Regions from separate parts of the Paenibacillus sp. FSL R10-2771 genome, predicted to be linked through region 2. Evidence: riboswitches for the same ligand, from Rfam matches in the RefSeq annotation. Region 2 holds a riboswitch; each other region holds the start of a gene.

Region 1 (4,097 bases), 290 kb from region 2:
GGAATCTTCACTTTCGGTGGTGAAGCCGATCCGGTTATTGACGATAATATGCACAGTGCCGCCATTCTGATAACCTTGCAATTTGCCGATATTAAGTGTTTCCGCAACAATGCCTTCACCAGGGAAGGCGGCATCGCCATGCATAAGCACGGCCATGGCTTTGTCCGTATTCAGCTTAGGCAGGCCTGGGGTGCCCCGTTCCTCCTGGGCTGCACGCGTGAAGCCTTCAACGACCGGATTCACGAACTCGAGATGGCTCGGGTTGTTCGCAAGCGTGATGCGGGTACGCACAGTTTCGCCTTCGCGGACGGCGCGGTCGGCGCCTAGATGGTATTTCACATCCCCGCTCCAGCCATAGGTGACACCCATGGAGCCTTCGGACGGGAAGAGCTCCTTGTTCGGCGAATGATGGAATTCCGAGAAAATAATATCATAAGGTTTGCCCAGAATGTGGGCAAGCACATTAAGTCTTCCGCGGTGGGCCATACCCATCAGGATATGCTCTGCGCCGTCATGTGCGGCAGCGCGGACAATTTCATCCAGCATAGGCACGAGGGCATCATTGCCCTCCAGGCTGAAGCGCTTCTGGCCGACGAAGGTCTTATGCAGGAAGGTCTCGAACTGCTCTACCTGAATCAGGCGTTTCAGCAGCTCTTTGCGTTCCGCATGGTTCAGTGGAGCAGGCGACGTTGTGGATTCCGCCTGGCTGTTGAGCCAGCGCAGCTCACGCTCGTCATGCACATGCCCGAATTCATAGGCAATGGTCTGTGTGTAGGCCTGGCGCATTCTGTGAACGGCATCCATAGCGGTATGCACGCCCTCAGGGGCATTCTCCCAGATCAATGAAGCCGGCAGGGCATTCAGATCTTCGCGCGTCAGCTCATAGGTCTCGATCTCCAGCCATTTCGCCATCGGGTTGGTGCTCCGCTCCAGCGGATCGATATCGGCAGCCATATGGCCGTATATTCGGATGTTAGCCATTAGCTTGGAAGCTTTAACGGCTTTCCTGAGCCACTCTGTATCTCCTGAGATGGCGGGGGGAGGCGTCTTGACGGCATCCGGAGCCAGGGGAGGCGGGCCGGATACTGTGAAGAGGTCGCGGTAATGATGCTCTACGGAAGTGGGGTCCTTGACAAACTGCTCGTATTTCTCCTGAATGTAGCCCAGATTGGGACCGTAATACTTGCTCCAGACAGATTCGTTATAGGGCTCTTTGACGGCCATGAGTAGGTCCTCCTAACGGATAAACTCCACATGCGGTATATTAGGAACACCGCTTAGCGGAGCTGCGATGTTTGCGGTTTCATTCTCATCTTATTGTGCTACTTTCCGGCAGGGTAATCAATTCATACTTTCGTGCAATCCGTTCGCAAAACGGTATGATTCAGCGGGGGATTCATACGGAACAATCATAAATTTTCCGGGTGAAGCCGGAAAAATAAAATATCGTTAAAATTAATAAAAATTAAGGGATTTAGGTGGTTGTAAATCATAGAAATGGGTAATTGTTTCTATATTGTGTTACGGGATTAATATCTATTTAGTATATTTAAACTAATTTGGACCGATTGAAGATGAATTGGAATTATTTATACAAGCTATTGGCAATTTTAGCTAAGGGTCTTCACGATTTAACATAAAAAAATTCCAGAAAACGACACACTTTTCATGTAAGATCTTGTATAATGTTATTGCGGAGAACGGTTTCATCGATTCTTTTCAGATCCTTTCATGTAAAGGGTCCAGTAAAGGGTAAACCTGCCGAAAGACAGGGGCACAAAGTCTCGGATCTAAAGTAGAAATACTATGATGGCCGGACTGCCTGGGGACGCGAAAATTCTAGGAGGAGATTTCTTGGATAAGTCCAACCAGGGGAATGACGAACTGCAGGCAGTTGATCTGGATTTAGAATGGGTGCATTTGCTAATGTCTGCTAAGCAGGCTGGCATCCAGGCAGACGAGATTCGGCGTTTTTTTACTGAAAAAGCACTCCAGGCGATGTAGGGCATTCAGCATTGTACGGATACATACAGAAGAGGGCACAGCGGTGTACACGCTGTGCCCTCTTCTGTTGGAATTTACATGTTGTTTCGGGGTCCCCGCAAAGTACCTGGGTAATCATCGAGGCTGCTGCCTCACTTTGTGGGGTATTTCAGTTATCCTTCTGCTCCAGCCGCCATTTCTGATAATCGAGAAACTCCTTGAATTCACGTTTGCTTATACCAGAGGCCATCGCATCCTGAACCAGCCTGAACCATTCTCCATCGAGAACCGGCTCTGCAGTTTCTGCAATTCCGCCATACAGTAATACGTGAATGGATACTTGGAGTGCATCGGCAATTTTTTCGATAAATTGAATGGAGGGGTTGGATTGGATATTCCGTTCGACATTACTTAAGTATGATTTCGCCACGTCAGCCTTATCCGCAAGCTCGGATAAAGAATAACCCTTCTCCAGCCGGAGCCTATGGATGCGGCTTCCCATATTATCTGACACGATTACAACGCCCTCCGTACTTTTTGTTATCAGTATAACAAAAATTCGCAAAACGGACAAAAACCCTTGTTCCTGCCAGAAGCTGGCGGGGAGAGACAAAACGGCATATCCAGCCCGGATGAGGGAGGATATGCCGTTTTGTGTATATAATTTAATAGCCTTATTTGGCTTCTCCCAAACCTTGCGTAGCATTGAATGTCCAGTTCAGCGCCAAGCCGTCACCCTGGAAGATATTCTGATCCTGGGTATTGTCAACGAATTCGAAAGCAATCTTGAAGGTTTTGGTTTGGGTAGCGGCGATGCCTCCCGGCAGTACACCCGCCGTTACGAGATCATAGCTGGAAGTGTTCTTCAGGTCCTTCAGGGAGATCTCGGACAGCACATGGCCGGCAAGCGGACCGCTGGTATAAGAGCTGTCGAGAAGTTTGATTTTGAAGTGATCTCCAAGATCCTGGCCGGCATTATCGCCCTTCGCATCAGTTACAGTGTAGCTGGTGGCCAGCGTTAGGAGTTTGATATCCAGGGTGCCGTCATTGGACAAGGTGAACGTGCGTACGGTGTAATCACCCGGTTTCAGATTGGTCAGGGCAACAGGTGTATTAAAGGAAGAGCCGAGCTTCAGCGTGCCTGCCGCGAAGGTTGCCGTGCTGGTTGCTGTGGAGCTGAAGTAAGCGAAGGTGCCCCCTCCGATTAAAGACAATCCCAGTGCTGCCGATGCTACGCCAAGACCCAATGTTTTTTTGATACCCATAATTAATTTCCTCCTCGAGTATATTATGTTTTTTTAAGATCGGTGATCAGGAATGCATATACAGATAGATTATTTGAGGGCGCCTTTTTCCTGGTTGGCTTCGAAGTTCAGGGTCAGGGCCAGTGTATCGCCTTGATAGTAGTTTTGCGGCTGGAAGGTTTCCTTGAAGGCAAACTGTACGCTCAGTTTATCTGAGGTGCCTGCTTTGATGCCCCCATTCTCTACACCAAAGATTCCGCCGAGAATTCCCTTGGCTACAAGATCCGGACTTTGCTGCTCAAGTTCGGCCAGTGAAACGACCAGAACAGGTGATGTTACCTTATCCTTGTTAACTAGGAACGTCACAATAATATCGTCTTTGAGATTATGGGCGCCGTTATCTCCCTGGGCATCTGTAATGACAGATGAGGTACGCAGAACAACTTTGGGAATATTGAGCGTTCCGTCATTTTTCAATTTAAAATCTCTTAGGATCGTATCCCCCGGTTTAAGATTGCTGAGATTGACAATAACGGAGGGGTCCGAATTAAGTAATAAAGTTCCGTTGTTAAAAGAAGCTGCAGTGGTGGAGGTACTGCTGAAGTAAGCGAAGGTTCCTCCGCCGACCAGGGTTAATCCGAGTGCTGCCGATACAACGCCGAGACCTAATGTTTTTTTAACGTTCATTTGTTCATCCCTCTCTCATCGTTCTTTTTTTGTCTTTACCTGTCTTCGGGGAAAATTTATTGTTGCTCCGCGTTTCGTAAACGGGAGAGGACAATCGGTTTATTGCACAATGTCTGGAAGGGTATCCGGTCCGCCGGTCACCGCTGGCCCTGCATTCTTCTTCTCCAGTGCCGCTACGGCTTT
Region 2 (4,097 bases):
ATGTTCTATCCGGTGTTGTCCGGAATGCAGATTAACAGCAGTTATATAAATACTGTACTGCGCTGGTTCCCTTCCTGGGTATTCTAGGGGCACTATTTAAGAAGGCATATGTTTCAGAAAACAGTTTTATTGCGGGGTATCTCGTAGAAACTTATAGGAGGAACTAAGGTGAAAGCCAGATACAGTGTAATTGTCCCCATGTTCAATGAGGAGGAAGTCATTCAGGTAACCTATGAGCGGCTCAAAAAAGTAATGGATGGTTGCGGTGATTCCTATGAACTGGTTTTCGTCAATGACGGCAGCCGGGACCGCACGGCGGAGATCATGCGCGAGATCAGCAGCCGGGATGAGCATGTCAAGCTGATCGACTTCTCCCGTAATTTCGGCCACCAGGTGGCGATTACGGCTGGTATGGATTATGCCGAAGGCCAGGCAGTCGTGGTGATTGACGCAGACCTCCAGGATCCTCCTGAGGTTATTCTGCAGATGATTGCCAAGTGGAAAGAGGGCTACGAAGTCGTGTATGCCAAGCGGTTGAAGCGTCACGGGGAGACTTTCTTCAAGAAAGTCACCGCTAAGATCTTTTACCGCCTACTCAGCAGTATGACCAGTGTTGAAATCCCTACCGATACCGGGGACTTCCGGCTGATCGACCGTAAAGTCTGTGATGTGCTGCGCGGTTTGAAGGAGAAGAACCGGTATGTCCGGGGTCTGGTAAGCTGGGTAGGCTTCCGGCAGACCATGGTAGAATATGTGCGGGAGGAGCGCTTTGCCGGGGAAACGAAATATCCGCTCAAGAAAATGATCCGGTTTGCGCTCGACGGCATCACCTCCTTTTCCCACAAACCGCTCAAAATCGCATCCTATATCGGATTCTTTCTGTCCTTTTCCAGCTTCATCTATCTGTTCCTGGTATTGTTCCAAAAAATCTTTACCTCCTGGACCGTACCCGGATGGGCATCTATAGTCGGCGTGAACCTGCTCTTCAACGGGATTGTGCTGATGCTGCTGGGGGTAATTGGTGAGTATATCGGACGGATCTATGATGAGTCGAAGGACAGACCGCTCTATATTGTACGTGAGACCAAAGGCTATCCGGATGCGGAAATAGAAGACACGCGGAAGGAAAGCGATTATGCCAGATAAGAAATGGAGTGCGGGGTTCATCCAGTTCCTGAAATTCAATGCGGTAGGCCTGCTGAATACACTGATTGATTTTGCTGTATTCACACTGCTGCATTCCCTTGGGATGATCAACACCCCTGCGCAGATTATTTCCTACAGCGCCGGTACGGCCAACAGCTTCTTCTGGAACAAAAAGGTAACCTTCCGTGATCGGGACAGAGGCAATAAAGAGGGCTTCGACCGGATGCAGCTGATCAGGTTTATCGTGCTGAATCTGTTGGTGCTGGGTATATCGGTGCTGCTGATTCATATATTGACCGATTCTCTCGGTATTCAAGTGCTGGTCGCCAAAGTGCTGGTCACATTTGTTACGGTGATCATTAATTTCTTCGGAAGCCGGAAATGGGTATTCTGATAATTAAGAAGCATTGCTTCTTAATTATTCCGGAAGGGTAACATCTATTCTATATTACGGAGGCGATTGTCATGCGGAAATTATCCTATTTGATTATACTTGCCGGGGTGCTTATTATGCTCTATCCCAAAGGAAGCGAATGGTACAATGACCGTCAGCAGCAAAAGCTGCTGGAAGAGGCTGAACAGGCCTACAGTGAAATCGTTCCGTCTGCGTCAGCTCCGGCCAGTGCTGATCTAAGTAAGCCTTACGCGGAAGTAACCCAGCTGCTGGCGGATGAGTCGGCTGCGGAAGAGCCAGAACCCTCTGCTGCGCCTGAGATTGAAGTCGGAGGCAAGGTGATGGCAATCATCGAAATCGACAAAATAGATCTGAAGCTGCCTGTCCTGGAAGGCGCCACCAAGGCGAATATGAAGCATGCTGCTGCGCATATGAAGGAGACGGCTCCGCTTGGCTCTGCTGGGAATGCTGCAATTGCAGCGCATAGATCAAGAACTACGGGAAGGCTATTCAACAGATTGAATGAAGTTGGAGTCGGGGACACTATTTCCGTTACAACCGGCAAGCAGGCATACAATTATGTAGTTTATGATGTGACTATTGTGGAACCAACCGATGTATCCGTATTGAAAGGGAATAAGGATGACAAGATTCTAACACTCATTACTTGTGATCCGCTGGTGAATCCAACGCATAGACTTATCATTCACGCAAAGTTATCGTGATGTTTGTAGAATAATGACGGAAAAACTTAAAATACTTAAAATTTTTATTTGTTTTCGCGGAAATCTAGTGATTTAGGTCTTGATAATAGAAATAGATATGGTAAGATATAACTATACAAAGCTAATACACGATAAACGGCAAACCTATCGAAAGGTAGGGACGCAAAGCTAGAGGGCCTTCCCGTAAGGATGGCAGCCAGCTACCGAATGAAGAGGCTTTTTTGTTTGTTCTTATTGTGAATCTAGCATTTTATGGTAGAAGCAAGGACAGATAAAGCTTATACGATAACGGCAAACCTATCGAAAGGTAGGGACGCAAAGCTAAAGGGCCTTCCCGTAAGGATGGCAGCCAGCTACCGAAAGGGGTTTTATCCAATGAAGAAGTTCTATTTAATGTTGGTTACACTATTCGTAGTGGTTACGTCGGTGCAGACAGGTACAGCTCAAGCTGCTAATGCAGATGCAAGCTGGTTGAACATAGGTCAACTTGATCAGGGTGTTATCGGAGTTTCTTATAATGTTCCTAAGGATAAGAAGATTAAGCTGATGATCACCAAAGATAATAACAGCTACACCTACAACTTATACACTTCCAAACCAACTGAAACATTCCCGCTTCAACAAGGTAACGGTTCATACAAGGTTTCCGTACTTGAGAACACTAACGGCAACAAATACAAAGTAATCTCTTCCGAGACGGTAGATCTTAGCCTGAGCAACGCCAACGCCGTATATCTGAGCTCCGTACAGAATGTTAAATGGAGTTCTTCCGATAAAGCAGTTCTGAAAGCAACACAGCTTACACAAGGTTTGACATCAGATGAAGACAAAGTGAAGGCTATCTATAATTATATCGTAGCCAATGTGAAATATGATTATTCCCTGGCTTCCAGTGTTACTACAGATTACATCCCTAACAACGACAGCACCTTGGCTACCAAGAAGGGGATCTGCTACGATTACGCTTCCTTGTTCGCTACTATGCTTCGCAGTGAAGGCATTCCTACCAAACTGGTTATGGGTAACACAAGTTATGTGACTTCTTACCACGCTTGGAATGAAGTGTTCCTTAATGGCAAATGGGTAACTATTGATACTACAGTTGATGCTGGACTTGCCAAGAACAGCAAAACAGCAGATCTGGTTAAAGTAGCAAGTAAATATACTGCAGCTAAGTTCTACTAAGAGCACAGATGCATTCATAGTTTCATTGAGGATAACCCGCTTAGTAATTAAGCGGGTTATTTTTATTTTGGAAAAGGTTGCTTTTTGGTAGAGAGATAGGGTATTATAAATAAGCGTTGTTGGAGCGGCAAACTTAATAAGAAATGGCTTAAATAAGTGATTTCAAAATAAAGCTTGCATTACTCGAATGAATGTGATATATTATAAGAGTTGCTGGTGACGCGATGAGCGGCGCTGACAACGAGCTTGATCTTTGAAAACTGAACAACGAGTGAGTATCGGAAATCACGAAAGTGACTTCCAAAAAAGAGAATGAAAATTCTCGTCAGATGTTTCAAAATGAGCAATCGCTCTTTCTAAATACAATTTGGAGAGTTTGATCCTGGCTCAGGACGAACGCTGGCGGCATGCCTAATACATGCAAGTCGAGCGGAGTTTGAATGGAAGCTTGCTTCCATTCATGCTTAGCGGCGGACGGGTGAGTAACACGTAGGCAACCTGCCCTCAAGACTGGGATAACTACCGGAAACGGTAGCTAATACCGGATAATTTCTTTCCTCTCCTGAAGAGAGAATGAAAGGCGGAGCAATCTGCCACTTGGGGATGGGCCTGCGGCGCATTAGCTAGTTGGTGGGGTAATGGCTCAC
Region 3 (4,097 bases), 490 kb from region 2:
CGGAGCGGCGCGATACCTTCCCTGCCATCGCACTGACAGCAGCTTATCTGTATTCGGTCGCCGGTGTTTCACCAAGCGAGACGGTAGCCATCCTGCCCGTCGATCCTTATGTGGAGTCGTCCTTCTTCGAAACCGTTCTGCAGCTGGAGAGCACGATGCTGGAGAGCGGCGCCAATCTGGCGCTGATGGGCGTAGTTCCGGAGCATGCCTCCGAGAAATACGGCTATATCATTCCTACCAGCGCCGAAGCGGGGGCGAGCGGGTATCTGCAGGTGAGCCACTTCCAGGAGAAGCCGGACCGCAAGCAGGCTGAGGAGCTGATCAGCCGGAACGCGCTCTGGAACTGCGGCGTGTTTGCTTTCCGTCTAGGTTATCTGCTGGATATTCTGCAGCGCAAAGGACTGCCGCTGAACTATGAGGAACTGCAGAAGCAGTATAAACTGCTGGCTTCCATCAGTTTTGATTACGAAGTGGTGGAAAAAGAAGAGAATATCGTGGTTCAGCCTTACGCCGGATTCTGGAAGGATCTGGGCACTTGGAACACGCTGACTGAAGAAATGACCAGCAATCATGTCGGCAAAGGCTTCGTCACTGCAGATTCCGAAGGCACCTGCCTGATCAACGAGCTGGACATTCCGATCACCGTGATCGGAGCGAAGGATCTGATTATCGCCGCCAGCCCGGACGGAATTCTGGTTACGCACAAGGCGGAGAGCCCGCGCATTAAAGAAGTGCTGAAATCTTTTGAACAAAGACCGATGTACGAAGAACGCCGCTGGGGCCACTACAAGGTAATTGATTATGTGAAATATGCGGAAGGCAATGAGGTGCTGACGAAGCGAATCTTTATCTCTGAAGGTAAAAATATCAGCTATCAGCTGCATCACAAACGCAGTGAAATCTGGACCATTGTCAGCGGTGAAGCCAGCATTGTGCTCAATGAGAAAATGCATAATGTGAAGGCGGGGGATGTCGTACGGATTCCGGAAGGCACCAAGCATGCGATCCTGGCATTGACAGATATGGAATTTATCGAAGTGCAGACCGGCTCTGAGCTGGTGGAGGAAGATAACATCCGAATCACCTTGGATTGGGAAGATATCGCCTTGCAGCAATTCATTTCATAGGTCTAATCTATCTATATAACCAATTGTTACAAATCCAAAACAGGTATTAAGAACCATTTATTAAGAAAATTTCATTTTTGCTCTAAATTAAAACTAAATAGGGACGATACTTACGGTAAGAGGGATTAATCCTTCCAATACGACAAAGGCAAACCTAATCGAAAGATAGGGACGCAAAGCTATAGGGCCTTCGCAAGAGTGGCAGCCTGGCTACCGAAAGGAAGATGGATTTTGATAACTTACCGTAAGTCTCGTTTGCTGTGCACTGTGCTGTCTCTGGCCCTTTTATTGACTGCAGTACCTCTGGGACTCGGCGGAATGCCTTCATCTGCAGAAGCTGCGTCTAGTTCCAAAGCGCCCATTAATCCGGAGGCTTCAACCGAAGCAGTCAGATTGCTGGATGATCTGTATTCTATCACTGGAAAAGGCATTATTACCGGCCAACATGACTATCTGGAAAGTCCGGACGAATTCAGCAACAAGCTGAAAGGAACCAGCGGACAATATGCTGCTCTTCACGGCTATGAACTGGGCGTAATCAGCGGGCAATCGGAAAGTACAGCAGCGGCGCAACGCAGAAATGTTGTGAACAGCGCGATCAACTGGTATAAGGGCGGCGGCATTGTAGCCATGACTTTTCATGAGAATCTGCCCGGTACCGCATACCTCTGGTCCAATGTTCAGAAACCGCTGAGCCAGGCGGAATTCAATAAATATATTACTCCGGGTACAACACAGTACACTGCATTGATTGCAGATCTGGACAAAGTGGCAGTTTCACTTAAAAGCCTGCGGGATGCTGGTGTTCCCGTACTCTGGAGACCTTACCACGAAATGAACGGTGACTGGTTCTGGTGGGGGAAGAAAAATAACTTTGCTGCGCTTTGGAATATTATGTATGACCGTTTCGTAAACGTTCATAAATTAAACAACCTGCTGTGGGTATGGAACCCCAATGCACCCAATGCCTGGTCTGATCCTTATGCGCTGACCTACCCGGGGGCTGACAAGGTGGATGTACTCGCGGCAGATATATATGAGAACGATTATATGAATAAATATCATGACAGCCTGCTCGCACTTGCGAATGGCAAACCGATTGCCATTGGCGAGAATGGACAAATGCCAAGCACAGCAAAGCTGCAACTCTCACAGAAAAATTGGGTATATATGATGAGCTGGGGAAAAATGCTGTATGAAACCAACACAGTTGCTACCATCAAAGGTTTCATGAGCGACAGCTATACTGTGACCCGGGACGATTATAAAGCAGGCACATTTGCTACGGCGACGCCGAAACCAACAGCAACGCCAACGCCGGAACCGACAGCAACGCCAGTACCAACAGCAACACCAACGCCGGTACCAACAGCAACACCAACGCCAGTACCAACAGCAACACCAACGCCGGTACCAACAGCAACACCAACGCCGGTACCGACAGCAACGCCAACGCCGGTACCAACAGCAACACCAACGCCGGTACCGACAGCAACGCCAACGCCAGTTCCAACAGCAACACCAGCGCCGGTACCGACAGCAACGCCAATACCGATACTGACGCCGCCCCCTGCTTCCAATGATTCTGTGACGGCCCCCGTCGTTCAGAATGGTCTTCAGGGAGAATACTACAAGAACATGACGCTTTCGGGCACTCCGGTTCTGGTCCGGAATGATGCGCTGCTGAACTTTAACTGGCGCCAGGCAGCGCCGGATGCCAAGCTTGGAGTGGATAGCTTCTCCATACGCTGGACGGGTCAGATCAAACCTTCTTTCAGTGAAACCTATCAGATTATCACTACATCCGATGATGGTATCCGCGTCTATATTGACGGCACAGCTGTAATCGACAGCTGGACCAAACAGAGCGGTACCGAGCGTACAGGAAGCATAAACCTGCAGGCAGGCCGGCTGTATGATATCAAAGTGGAGTATTACGAGAATGCCGGCGATGCCAATATCCGTCTGATGTGGCAGAGTCCAAGCCAGGCGAAGGCAACTGTCCCTACAAGTGCGTTATTTGTGAACACGGCTGCTTCTTCAGCCAGCAAAGCAGCTTTGGATGCTCCGGCTGTGACTGCAACACCAGTACCAACAGCAACGCCGTTACCAGTATCAACACCAACACCGGTGCCAACAGCAACGCCGACAGCGGCACCAACGCCGACAGTGGCACCAACGCCGACAGCGGCACCAACGCCAACAGCGGCACCAACGCCAACAGCGGCACCAACGCCGACAGCGGCACCAACGCCGACAGCGGCACCAACGCCAACAGCGGTACCGACGCCGGCAGAAGCTCCATTACCGGAGAATCTTACGGCCGAGGCTCCTGCGGCGAATGGGCTGGTTGCGGAATATTTCAATAATATGACGTTGTCTGGTGCTCCGGCAGTGGTACGTACCGATGCAGTGCTTGACTTCAACTGGCGTCAAGGCACGCCGGATGCCGCAATCGGCATAGATTTCTTCTCTGTACGCTGGAGCGGTAAGCTCAAGCCGCTATACACTGAGACTTATCAGATTTATACCACTTCAGATGACGGCATCCGCGTACGGATCAATGGTGAGCTCGTGATCGACAGCTGGATGAAGCAGAGCGGGACCGAACGCACAGGAAGCATAAGCCTGACAGCCGGTCAGCTATATGATATACAAGTGGAGTACTATGAGAATCAAGGAGATGCCAGAGCACGCCTGATGTGGGAGAGTCCGAGCCAAGTTAAGGCAACGGTTCCTGCGAGCGCACTGTTTCTCCCTTCCGCTTCCTAAGATCATACCCCCGCAGCTGTATTCATTATTGGCGCTGATACTGGTTAAGACGTTACAATTCTAAATCCTATAAAGTCCAATCTTAATGGCCCTGCTATTAGCAGGGCTACTAAGCTATAGACCATCCGGTTAATTCATTGCAGCCTCTTAACAGAGAACTGCATACCTGCACGCCTAAGGCGGCAGTGAAACCCGGGG

What was found. A riboswitch is a leader RNA that binds a small molecule or an ion and turns the genes downstream of it on or off. The one in region 2 is predicted to bind cyclic di-GMP.
Region 1: another riboswitch for cyclic di-GMP. It lies ahead of NSU14_RS29920 (anti-repressor SinI family protein); the one in region 2 lies ahead of NSU14_RS28610 (transglutaminase-like domain-containing protein).
Region 3: another riboswitch for cyclic di-GMP. It lies ahead of NSU14_RS26560 (PA14 domain-containing protein); the one in region 2 lies ahead of NSU14_RS28610 (transglutaminase-like domain-containing protein).

The regions. Positions count from the first base shown of each region.
Region 1 covers NZ_JBBOBM010000001.1:6,936,439-6,940,535, reverse strand. The annotation lists gene NSU14_RS29925 (2-oxoglutarate dehydrogenase E1 component) at 1-1,224, opposite strand, end outside; cyclic di-GMP riboswitch class I at 1,742-1,826, shown strand; gene NSU14_RS29920 (anti-repressor SinI family protein) at 1,855-2,004, shown strand; gene NSU14_RS29915 (helix-turn-helix domain-containing protein) at 2,153-2,485, opposite strand; gene NSU14_RS29910 (TasA family protein) at 2,658-3,248, opposite strand; gene NSU14_RS29905 (TasA family protein) at 3,318-3,914, opposite strand; gene sipW (signal peptidase I SipW) at 4,014-4,097, opposite strand, start outside.
Region 2 covers NZ_JBBOBM010000001.1:6,644,235-6,648,331, reverse strand. The annotation lists gene NSU14_RS28630 (phospholipid carrier-dependent glycosyltransferase) at 1-87, shown strand, start outside; gene NSU14_RS28625 (glycosyltransferase family 2 protein) at 169-1,146, shown strand; gene NSU14_RS28620 (GtrA family protein) at 1,136-1,540, shown strand; gene NSU14_RS28615 (class D sortase) at 1,612-2,265, shown strand; cyclic di-GMP riboswitch class I at 2,393-2,473, shown strand; cyclic di-GMP riboswitch class I at 2,546-2,626, shown strand; gene NSU14_RS28610 (transglutaminase-like domain-containing protein) at 2,659-3,450, shown strand; rRNA gene NSU14_RS28605 (16S ribosomal RNA) at 3,815-4,097, shown strand, end outside.
Region 3 covers NZ_JBBOBM010000001.1:6,158,070-6,162,166, reverse strand. The annotation lists gene NSU14_RS26565 (sugar phosphate nucleotidyltransferase) at 1-1,127, shown strand, start outside; cyclic di-GMP riboswitch class I at 1,265-1,345, shown strand; gene NSU14_RS26560 (PA14 domain-containing protein) at 1,383-3,899, shown strand.